Thermus thermophilus: one gene and its partner. The protein of the gene in region 1 interacts with the protein of each later gene in a pairwise test. Links are inferred from orthologs where the notes say so. Each region holds a gene or a part of one and is shown in the gene's direction. Other genes may lie near its edges.

What was found. The genes of interacting proteins can lie anywhere in the genome.
Region 2: the proteins of rpe (region 1) and eno interact in binary tests that used the Escherichia coli proteins (3 or more experiments, as listed by UniProt). The link is inferred for Thermus thermophilus from one-to-one orthologs.

What each region holds. Positions count from the first base shown.
Region 1 is NZ_AP025158.1:1,823,086-1,828,664, reverse strand. What follows is about bases 1,503-4,376. They hold rpe (ribulose-phosphate 3-epimerase), read left to right. Parts: upstream 1,503-2,545; coding sequence 2,546-3,208; downstream 3,209-4,376. Other genes in these bases: TthTMY_RS09805 (sensor histidine kinase), read left to right, coding at 4,327-4,376; TthTMY_RS09810 (cupin domain-containing protein), read left to right, coding at 3,967-4,284; TthTMY_RS09820 (CAP domain-containing protein), read right to left, coding at 3,250-3,540; TthTMY_RS09830 (phosphate-starvation-inducible PsiE family protein), read left to right, coding at 2,121-2,546; tkt (transketolase), read left to right, coding at 1,503-2,066. In the rest of the region: more of tkt, read left to right, coding at 111-1,502; more of TthTMY_RS09805, read left to right, coding at 4,377-5,579. UniProt on the Escherichia coli protein: Catalyzes the reversible epimerization of D-ribulose 5-phosphate to D-xylulose 5-phosphate.
Region 2 is NZ_AP025158.1:788-6,366, forward strand. What follows is about bases 1,366-4,239. They hold eno (phosphopyruvate hydratase), read left to right. Parts: upstream 1,366-2,105; coding sequence 2,106-3,374; downstream 3,375-4,239. Other genes in these bases: dnaN (DNA polymerase III subunit beta), read left to right, coding at 1,366-2,053; pyk (pyruvate kinase), read left to right, coding at 3,361-4,239. Also shown: chromosomal replication initiator protein DnaA, read left to right, coding at 1-624; more of dnaN, read left to right, coding at 926-1,365; more of pyk, read left to right, coding at 4,240-4,785; TthTMY_RS00030 (DUF4139 domain-containing protein), read right to left, coding at 4,786-5,579. UniProt on the Escherichia coli protein: Catalyzes the reversible conversion of 2-phosphoglycerate (2-PG) into phosphoenolpyruvate (PEP). It is essential for the degradation of carbohydrates via glycolysis.

The sequences.
Region 1 (5,579 bases):
GCTACGGGCGCCCACAGGGAGGGATTGTACACCCTTCCTCCAAGAGAGGCAAGCCCGGCCCGCCGGGGTATAGTTTCACTGGCGGAGGGGGTTCCCCGCCAGGAGGAAGGATGAAGGAGACGCGGGACCTAGAGACCCTTTCGGTGAACGCCATCCGCTTCCTGGCCATAGACGCGGTGGAGAAGGCGAAAAGCGGCCACCCCGGGATGCCCATGGCCATGGCGCCCTTGGCCTACCTCCTCTTCCGGGAGGTCATGCGCCACAACCCCTTAGACCCCGCCTGGCCCGACCGCGACCGCTTCGTCCTCTCCGCCGGGCACGGCTCCATGCTCCTCTACGCCGTCCTCCACCTCACGGGCTACGACCTTCCCCTGGAGGAGCTGAAAAGCTTCCGCCAGTGGGGGTCCAAGACCCCGGGCCACCCCGAGCGCGGCCACACCCCGGGGGTGGAGGTGACCACGGGGCCCTTGGGGCAGGGGATCTCCACCGCCGTGGGGCTTGCCCTGGCGGAAAGGAAGCTCGCCGCCGAGTTCAACCGCCCGGGGCACGTGGTGGTGGACCACTACACCTACGTCCTCGCCTCGGACGGGGACCTGATGGAGGGGGTCTCCGGGGAGGCCGCCTCCTTGGCGGGGCACTGGGGCCTCTCCAAGCTCATCGTCTTCTGGGACGACAACCGCATCTCCATTGACGGCCCCACGGACCTCGCCTTCACCGAGGACGTCCTCGCCCGTTACCGGGCCTATGGCTGGCAGACCCTAAAGGTGGAGGACGCCAACGACCTCGAGGCCCTCCGCAAGGCCATCAAACTCGCCAAGCTGGACGAGCGCCCCACCCTCATCGCCGTCAGGAGCCACATCGGCTTCGGCTCCCCCAAGCAGGACTCCCACAAGGCCCACGGGGAGCCCTTGGGCCCTGAGGCGGTGGAGGCCACCCGAAAGAACCTGGGCTGGCCCTACCCCCCCTTCGTGGTGCCCGAGGAGGTCTACCGCCACATGGACATGCGGGAGAAGGGGCGGGCCTGGCAGGAGGCCTGGGAGAAGGCCCTCGAGGCCTACGCCCGGGAATACCCGGACCTCCACCAGGAGCTCATACGGCGCCTGCGAGGGGAGCTTCCGCCTTTGCCCGAAGCGCCCCCATCCTTTGACAAGCCCATCGCCACCCGGGCGGCGAGCGGCCGGGCCCTGGACCTCCTCGCTCCCCGCATGCCTGAGCTCCTTGGGGGAAGCGCCGACCTCACCCCCTCCAACAACACCAAGGCCGAGGGGATGGAGGACTTCTCCCGGGCGAACCCCTTGGGCCGCTACCTCCACTTCGGGGTGCGGGAGCACGCCATGGGGGCCATCCTGAACGGCCTCAACCTCCACGGGGGGTACCGGGCCTACGGCGGGACCTTCCTCGTCTTCTCCGACTACATGCGCCCCGCCATCCGCCTCGCCGCCCTCATGGAAACCCCCACGGTCTTCGTCTTCACCCACGACTCCATCGCCCTGGGCGAGGACGGCCCCACCCACCAGCCCGTGGAGCACCTCATGAGCCTTCGGGCCATGCCGAACCTCTTTGTGATCCGCCCTGCGGACGCCTACGAGACCTTTTACGCCTGGCAGGTGGCCTTAAGGCGCAAGGAGGGCCCCACCGCCCTTGTCCTCACCCGCCAGGCGGTGCCCCTCCTCTCCCCGGAGAAGGCCAAGGGGCTTTTGCGGGGAGGCTACGTCCTGGAGGACGTGGAGGAGCCCCAAGGGGTCCTCGTGGCCTCGGGGAGCGAGGTGCACCTGGCCCTTAGGGCCCAGGCCCTCCTCCGGGAGAAGGGGGTGCGGGTCCGGGTGGTGAGCCTGCCTTCCTTTGAGCTCTTCGCCGCCCAGCCCGAGGCTTACCGCCAAGAGGTCCTGCCCCCGGGGCTTCCGGTGGTGGCTGTGGAGGCGGGGGCCAGCCTGGGGTGGGAGCGGTACGCCCACAAGGTGGTGGCCCTGGACCGCTTCGGGGCCAGCGCCCCCTACCCCGAGGTCTACGAGCGGCTCGGCTTCACCCCGGAGCGGGTGGCGGAGGCCTTCCTCTCCCTGGTGTAAAAGGGCGGGATTTACCGGGGGAAGGCCCCCAGGGGAGGGGCTTAGGCTAGGGGTATGGGGGAGGTGTTTCGCAAGGCCGAGGCGGCCATCTACCTCTTCGCCGGGCTTCTCGTGGTCCTGGGAGCGGTCTACGTCTTGGGCGAGGCCCTGGTCCAGGGGGTGGGGCTTTTCCTGGGGGGCGAGGGGAGCAAGGCGGCCGTCTTCCTCCTGGACCGGGTGCTCCTCGCCCTGATGATGGCCGAGATCCTCTACACCCTCGTCCGCTTCGCCCGGGAGGGGCAGCTTCAGGTGGAGCCCTTCCTCGTCATCGGCCTCATCGCCGGGGTGCGGCGGATCCTCGTGGTCACCGCCGAGGGGTTGCAGAAGTTCTCCTTCTCCCTCCAGGACCCCGGCTTCCAGGCGGTTTTGGTGGAGCTTCTCCTCCTCTCCCTCATGGTGTTGACCCTGGCCTGGGCCTACCGCCTGGTGCGCGGGGTATAGTGGGGCCCGTGCGGTTCGCGCCCTCCATCCTCACGGCGGACCTGGCGAGGCTAGGGGAGGCCATAAGGGAGGCGGAGGCGGCCGGGGTGGACTGGATCCACCTGGACGTGATGGACGGGGTATTCGTCCCCAACCTCACCTTCGGGCCCCTCCTCGTGGAGGCGGTGAGGCGGGTCACCTCCTTGCCCCTGGACGTGCACCTCATGATCGTCCAGCCGGAGCGCTACCTCGAGGACTTCGCCAAGGCGGGGGCGGACCACATCACCGTCCACTTTGAGGCCACCTACCACCCCCACCGGGCGGTGCAGAAGGTGAAGGAGCTGGGAAAAAAGGCGGGGCTCGCCGTGAACCCGGGGACGCCCCTGGAGGCCTTTGAGCCCCTGCTCCCGGATCTGGACCTGGCCCTCCTCATGAGCGTCAACCCCGGCTTCGGCGGCCAGCGCTACCTCCCCACGGCCACGGAGAGGCTCCGGCGCCTCAAGGCCATGCGGGATCGGTTGAACCCCGCCTGCCTCATCGTGGTGGACGGCGGCATCAACCGGGAGACCGTGGCCGAGGCCCGGCGGGCGGGGGCGGACGTGGCCGTGGCGGGGAGTGCCCTCTTCAACGACAGGCCCGTGGCGGAGAACCTGAAGGCCCTCCGCCTCGCCCTGCTGGGCTAAGGCCACCCCATGCTGAAGCAAGCGGGGGGTGTGGACGGGGCTTACGGCCTTGGGCGCCCCAGGACGAGGGTCCAGTACCCTTCCCGCCCCCAGAGCCCCGCGTGGACGAAGCGGGGGGCCATGAGGTTGGCGCAGTGGCCGGGGCTTTCCGCCCAGGCGCGAAGGGCCGCCTCCGCCTGGGCAGGGTCGTAGGCCACGTTCTCGCCCAGGGCGGACCAGAGGTACCCTTCCCGCTCCCGGACGGTGGAGCCGTCCGTGCCCACGTGCCCCAGGAAGCCGTGGGTGGCCATGTCCTCCGTGTGGGCCCTGGCCGCGGCCGTGAGCTTAAGCACCCCACCGCGGCTTTCGCCGCGGTGGGGGCTCCAAAAGGGCCTTCCCAAGCCTTATTTCGGGCGACCCATGTTGCGAGATCAACGTGCAGCCACTTAGCCTCCCAGGCCAGGGGAGGGGCCGCAGGGTGGTAAACGCTCCCGCAAGCCCGCCCCTCGGCCCGGATCCGGTTTAGGGCCTCGAGGACGGGGTCGGCCCCCTGCCCGGCGCAGGCGGGGAGGAGGGCGAGAAGAAGGAGGAGGCGCACGCCCTCTAGGGTAACCGAAGGCCCGCCCTTTTGGGCGGGCCCTTCGCGCTGGTCGGGGAGGCCGGATTTGAACCGACGACCCCACGCACCCCAAGCGTGTGCGCTACCAGGCTGCGCTACTCCCCGGCGCGCAAAGGTTAGTCTAGCCCTCTTCCGGGCCCCCGTCAAGTAGACTTCGGGCATGGAGATCAAGGACCTGAAGCGCCTCGCCCGCTACAACCCGGAGAAGATGGCCAAGATCCCCGTCTTCCAGTCGGAGCGGATGCTCTACGACCTCTACGCCCTCCTTCCGGGCCAGGCCCAGAAGGTGCACGTCCACGAGGACTCGGACAAGGTCTACTACGCCCTGGAGGGGGAGGTGGTGGTGCGGGTGGGGGAGGAGGAGGCCCTCCTCGCCCCCGGGATGGCCGCCTTCGCCCCGGCGGGCGCCCCCCACGGGGTGCGGAACGAGTCGGCGAGCCCCGCCCTGCTCCTCGTGGTCACGGCCCCCAAGCCCTAGGTTTTCACGGGGTTTTCAAGGGCTGGCCCTATACTCCAAGCGGTGGTCCAGAGCCTCCCCGCCGACCTGGCCTTCCTCGCCGACCTCTTGCGCCGCTACCCGGTGCAGGTGGTCTGGCGGGGGACGGTCCTGCCCGAGGGGCCTTTGCGGGGGGAGAAGCTTTGGGAGGAGGGGGAGGTGGCCCTTTACTGGGCGGGAAGCCGCCCCCCCGCTCCAGAAACCCTCGAGGCCCTGCGCCTCCTCCTTAAGGCCTTCCAGGAGGTCCTGGCCCTGAGGGAGCGGGAGCTTGCCCTCCTCAAGGCCCAGGACGAGACGGGGAGGCTTCTTAGGCTTCTCCTCCACGAGATCAAAAACCCCCTGATGAGCGTCCTCGGGGCCCTGGAGCTCGCCCTGGAGACCGAGGGCCTGCCCGAGGAGGCCAAGGAGCTCTTGGAGATCGCCGAGCGCTCCGCCCGGCGCATCCAGGAGCTTCTGCAGAAGGCCCAGGACTACCTGAGGCTCGGCCAGGGGGTGCGCCTCAAGAGCGAGCGGGTGGACCTGAAGGCCCTCCTCCGCCAGGCGGCCGAGGAGGTGAGGCCCCTCGCCCGAAGGAAGGGCATCGCCTTAAGGCTCGCCCTGCCTCGAGGGGAGACCTGGGTCTACGGGGACCCGGACTGGCTCTACCAGGCGGTCCTCAACGTGCTGAACAACGCCATTAAGTACACCCCCGAAGGGGGCCGGGTGAGGGTGCGCCTCCTGGTGGGGCGGGACCATTACGGCATCGCCGTGGCCGACACCGGGCCGGGCATCCCCGAGGAGGAGCAGGACAAGGTCTTTGAGCCCTTCTACCGGGCCTCCACCCGGGGGGAGGTGGAGGGCACGGGGCTTGGGCTTGCCCTGGTGAAGCGGGTCCTCGAGGCCCACGGGGGGGAGGTGCGCCTGAGAAGCCGCCTGGGCCGGGGAAGCACCTTCCTCCTCCTCCTGCCGAGGCCCAGGCCCGGACAGCGGGCCCCCGTGGGGCGGCTCCTCCTCCTCATGGTGGCCCTCATCGCCCTGGCCCGTCTCCCCCTCTTCCCGGCCCCCCTGGGCTCCAAGGCCTTCGGGGAGGTGCCTGCGGGGGAGGTGGTGCGCCTTCCGGGCCTGGAGCTCGCCTTTAGCCCGGACGCCCAAGGGGAGGCCCGGCGCTGGCGGAGCCTTTGGGGCGGGGGGGAGAGGGTGCGGGTGGCCCTGGAAGGCGGGGGGGTGGAGGCGGTGCGGGAGGCCCCCGTGCCCCTCTCCCTCGCTACCCCGGAGGGCGAGGTGCGGCCCATGGGCAC
Region 2 (5,579 bases), 1.8 Mb from region 1 along the record:
GCCCACAAGCAGATCATCCTCTCCTCCGACCGGCCGCCCAAGGACATCCTCACCCTGGAGGCGCGCCTGAGGAGCCGCTTTGAGTGGGGCCTGATCACCGACATCCAGCCCCCAGACCTGGAGACCCGGATCGCCATCCTGAAGATGAACGCCGAGCAGCGGGGCCTGAGGATCCCCGAGGACGCCCTGGAGTACATCGCCCGGCAGGTCACCTCCAACATCCGGGAGCTGGAAGGGGCCCTCATGCGGGCCATCGCCTTCGCCTCCCTCAACGGCGTTGAGCTGACCCGCGCCGTGGCCGCCAAGGCCCTCTCCGACATCTTCGCCCCTAGGGAGCTGGAGGCGGACCCCTTGGAGATCATCCGCAAGGTGGCGGACCACTTTGGCCTGAAACCGGAGGAGCTCACGGGGAGCGGCCGCAAGAAGGAGGTGGTCCTCCCCCGGCAGCTCGCCATGTACCTGGTGCGGGAGCTTACCCGGGCTTCCCTGCCCGAGATCGGCCAGCTCTTCGGCGGCCGGGACCACACCACGGTCCTCTACGCCATCCAGAAGGTCCAGGAGCTCGCGGAAAGCGACCGGGAGGTGCAGGGCCTCCTCCGCACCCTCCGGGAGGCGTGCACATGACCCCTGTGGATAACCTGTGGATAACCCTGTGGATAACCGGGCTCAAGCTGTGGATAACCCTGTGGATAACCTGTGGAAAACCCCAGGGGGGCCGACCCCTGTGGATAACCCGCCCTTTATCCACAGGTTATCCACAGGCCGGGGCCAGTTATCCACAGCAGTTATCCACAGGCCGTTTCTCGTCCTGGAGGGCGTTTTCCCCCGCTTATCCACATTTCCACAGGCCCTACTACTACGACTACGGATCTTTAAAAGCTTTAAAAAAAAGAGTCGTAATAGCCGTTAAAGGAGGCGTTAGGCGATGAACATAACGGTTCCCAAGAAACTCCTCTCGGACCAGCTTTCCCTTCTGGAGCGCATCGTCCCCTCTAGAAGCGCCAACCCCCTCTACACCTACCTGGGGCTTTACGCCGAGGAAGGAGCTTTGGTCCTCTTCGGGACCAACGGGGAGGTGGACCTCGAGGTCCGCCTCCCCGCCGAGGCCCAAAGCCTTCCCCGGGTGCTCGTCCCCGCCCAGCCCTTCTTCCAGCTGGTGCGGAGCCTTCCCGGGGACCTCGTGGCCCTCGGCCTCGCCTCGGAGCCGGGCCAGGGGGGGCAGCTGGAGCTCTCCTCGGGGCGCTTCCGCACCCGGCTCAGCCTGGCCCCCGCCGAGGGCTACCCCGAGCTTCTGGTGCCCGAGGGGGAGGACGAGGGGGCCTTCCCCCTCCGGACGCGGATGCCCTCCGGGGAGCTCGTCAAGGCCTTGACCCACGTGCGCTACGCCGCGAGCAACGAGGAATACCGGGCCATCTTCCGCGGGGTGCAACTGGAGTTCTCTCCCCAGGGCTTCCGGGCGGTGGCCTCCGACGGGTACCGCCTCGCCCTCTACGACCTGCCCCTGCCCCAAGGGTTCCAGGCCAAGGCCGTGGTCCCCGCCCGGAGCGTGGACGAGATGGTGCGGGTCCTGAAGGGGGCAGACGGGGCCGAGGCCGACCTTGCCTTGGGCGGGGGGGTGTTGGCCCTGGCCCTCGAGGGCGGAAGCGGGGTCCGGATGGCCCTCCGCCTCATGGAAGGGGAGTTCCCCGACTACCAGAGGGTTATCCCCCAGGAGTTCGCCCTCAAGGTCCAGGTGGAGGGAGAGGCCCTCAGGGAGGCGGTGCGCCGGGTGAGCGTCCTCTCCGACCGGCAGAACCACCGGGTAGACCTCCTTTTGGAGGAGGGCCGGATCCTCCTCTCCGCCGAGGGGGACTACGGCAAGGGGCAGGAGGAGGTGCCCGCCCAGGTGGAGGGGCCGGGCATGGCCGTGGCCTACAACGCCCGCTACCTCCTCGAGGCCCTCGCCCCCGTGGGGGACCGGGCCCACCTGGGCATCTCCGGGCCCACGAGCCCGAGCCTCATCTGGGGGGACGGGGAGGGGTACCGGGCGGTGGTGGTGCCCCTCAGGGTCTAGGGGGTAGTATGGGGCGGGGGAGCGTGAAGCGCTTCCACAAGGGAGGTTGGGCATGACCACCATTGTCGGCGTCCGGGCACGCGAGGTTTTGGACTCCAGGGGCTTTCCCACGGTAGAGGCGGAGGTGGAGCTGGAAGGCGGGGCCAGGGGCCGGGCCATGGTGCCCTCCGGGGCCTCCACCGGAACCCATGAGGCCCTGGAGCTCAGGGACGGCGGCAAGCGCTACCTGGGCAAGGGGGTGCGCCGGGCGGTGGAGAACGTCAACGAGCGCATCGCCCCCGAGCTCATCGGGATGGACGCCCTGGACCAGGAAGGGGTGGACCGGGTCATGCGGGAGCTGGACGGCACCCCCAACAAGGCCAACCTGGGGGCGAACGCCATCCTGGCCGTGTCCTTGGCCACGGCCCGGGCGGCGGCCGAGGCCCTGGGCCTGCCCCTCTACCGCTACCTGGGCGGGGTCCAGGGGGTCACCCTCCCCGTGCCCCTCATGAACGTCATCAACGGGGGGAAGCACGCCGACAACCGGGTGGACTTCCAGGAGTTCATGCTGGTGCCCGCCGGGGCGGGAAGCTTCGCCGAGGCCTTGAGGATCGGGGCCGAGGTCTTCCACACCCTCAAGGCCGTCCTCAAGGAGAAGGGCTACAGCACCAACGTGGGGGACGAGGGCGGCTTCGCCCCCGACCTCAAGAGCAACGAAGAGGCGGTGGAGCTTTTGCTCCTCGCCATTGAGCGGGCGGGGTACACCCCGGGCCAGGAGGTCTCCCTGGCCCTGGACCCGGCCACGAGCGAGCTTTACCGGGACGGGAAGTACCACCTGGAGGGGGAGGGCAAGGTCCTCTCCTCGGAGGAGATGGTGGCCTTCTGGGAGGCCTGGGTGGAGAAGTACCCCATCCGTTCCATTGAGGACGGCCTGGCCGAGGACGACTGGGAGGGGTGGCGGCTTCTCACCGAGCGCCTGGGGGGGAAGGTCCAGCTCGTGGGGGACGACCTCTTCGTCACCAACCCAGAGAGGCTCCGGGCGGGGATTGAGCGGGGGGTGGCCAACGCCATCCTGGTCAAGGTGAACCAGATCGGGACCCTCTCGGAGACCCTCGAGGCCATCCGCCTGGCCCAGCGCTCGGGGTACCGGGCGGTGATCAGCCACCGCTCCGGGGAGACGGAGGACAGCTTCATCGCCGACCTCGCCGTGGCGGTGAACGCCGGGCAGATCAAAACCGGCTCCCTTTCCCGCTCCGACCGGCTGGCCAAGTACAACCAGCTCCTGCGCATTGAGGAGGAGCTGGGCCGGGCCGCGAGGTTTTTGGGGTATGCCGCCTTTTAAGCGCACCAAGATCGTGGCCACCCTGGGACCGGCCACGGACGACAAGGAGGTGATCCGCGCCCTGGCGGAGGCCGGGGCCGACGTCTTTCGTCTGAACTTCAGCCACGGCGCTCCCGAGGACCACAGGCGCCGGGTGGGCTGGGTGCGGGAGGTGGCGGAGGAGCTCGGCCGAACCCTGGCCGTCCTCCAGGACCTCCAGGGCCCGAAGATCCGTGTGGGCCGTTTCCGGGAGGGGCAGGTCCTCCTCCGCCCGGGGCAGAGGTTCGTCCTCACCGCCGAGCCCGTGGAGGGGGACGAGCACCGCGTTTCCGTGAGCTACAAGGGGCTTCCCGAGGACGTTTCCCCGGGGCAGACCCTCCTTTTGGACGACGGCCGCATCCGGCTCAAGGTCCTGGAGGTCCGGGGCCCGGAGATCCACACGGAGGTGGAGGTGGGCGGGGTCCTCTCCAACAACAAGGGGATCAACATCCCTGGGGCGGACCTCTCCATCCCCGCCCTCTCGGAGAAGGACATCCAGGATCTGGCCCTGGGGGCGGAGCTCGGGGTGGACTGGGTGGCGGTCTCCTTCGTCCGCACGCGGGACGACCTCCTCCTCGCCCGGCACTACCTCTCCCGCTACGGCTCCAAGGCCAGGCTCATGGCCAAGATTGAGAAGCCCTCGGCCGTGGCCCGGTTTGAGGAGATCCTGGAGGAGGCGGACGGGATCATGGTGGCCCGGGGGGACCTCGGGGTGGAGATGCCCCTGGAGGAGGTGCCCATCGTCCAGAAGCGCCTCATCCTCCGGTGCATCGCCGCCGGGAAGCCGGTGATCACCGCCACCCAGATGCTGGAGTCCATGGTGCAGAACCCGAGCCCCACCCGGGCCGAGGCCTCGGACGTGGCCAACGCCATCTTTGACGGGACGGACGCGGTGATGCTCTCCGCGGAGACGGCGGCCGGGGCCTACCCGGTGGAGGCCGTGGCCATGATGGGGAGGATCGCCAAGGCGGTGGAGTCCTCCCCGGAGTTCTTGCAAAAGCTCAACGTCCTCCGCCCCGCCCCCACCCCCACCACCCAGGACGCCATCGCCCAGGCGGCGGACGACGTGGTGGAGGCGGTGGGGGCCCGGGCCATCGTGGTCTTCACGGCCACGGGCAGCTCGGCGCGGAGAATCGCCCGTACCCGGCCCCAGGTGCCCATCCTGGCCCTCACCCCGAACCCCGAGGTGCGGAACCAGCTGGCCTTGGTCTGGGGGGTCTACCCCCATCTCGCCCCCGACCCCCAGGACACCGACGATATGGTCCGCATCGCCCTCAGGGAGGTAAAGGCCCTGGGGCTCGCCCAGGTGGGGGACCGGGTGGTCATCGCCGCCGGGGTGCCCTTCGGGGTCCGGGGGACGACGAACCTCATCCGCGTGGAGCGGGTGGGGTAGCTACCGGGGTAGGGTGAGCCGGTAGCGGAAGGAGCGGGCCTCCATGGGGTCCAGGACCGCCTCGAGGCGGTACCCTTCCGGCAGGAGAACCGCGCCGGGGAAGTCCAGCCGGAATCCCCGGGGAAAGGTTTCGGCGAGGAGCAGGCGGACGGGGTAGGGGTAAGGGTTTTCCAGGCGGGTCTCCACGCGGTAGGTGGCCTCCTTCTCCCCCTGGGAGAGGAGGGCCACCTCGCGGACGAGGCGCGCCCTGAGGTCCTGGCCCAGCCAGGCCTCCGCCACCCCGCCCTCGGGCGTGGCGGGAAGGAGGGCCTGGCCCAGGAAGCGCCCTTCCTCCACCACTTCCAGGGGCCCTGGGGCCAGGGGGAAGGGGGCCAGGAAGCGGAGGCCCCGCTCCAAGGGGAGCACTCCCTGGGGCCGGAAGGGGCCTTGGTAGCGGAGAAGCCTTTCAGGCTCCACCGCCTGCCGCAGGAAGGGAAGCTCGGTGGTGCCGGGGAAAAGGGTCCTTGGGGGAAGCTCATAGCGGAAAAGGCCGAAGGGGTTTTCCGGGGCTTCCTCCAGGGCGCGGAGGGCGGCCTGGGGGAGGACCTTGGCCCGCACCTCCCCGGCGAAGAGGGTGAGCCTTTCCGCCCTCAGGGCCTCCCCTTCCAGCCTGAGGCGGGCCCAGGCGGTGAGGGCGGTTCCGTCCAGGGTGTAGAAAACCTCCCCGGAAAGCCCCGTGTAGAGGTAGCGGAGCGTCGCCTTCCCCTCCCCCCGGTAGCGGAAGAGCACGGCGCTTCCCTGGAAGACCCTTTCCG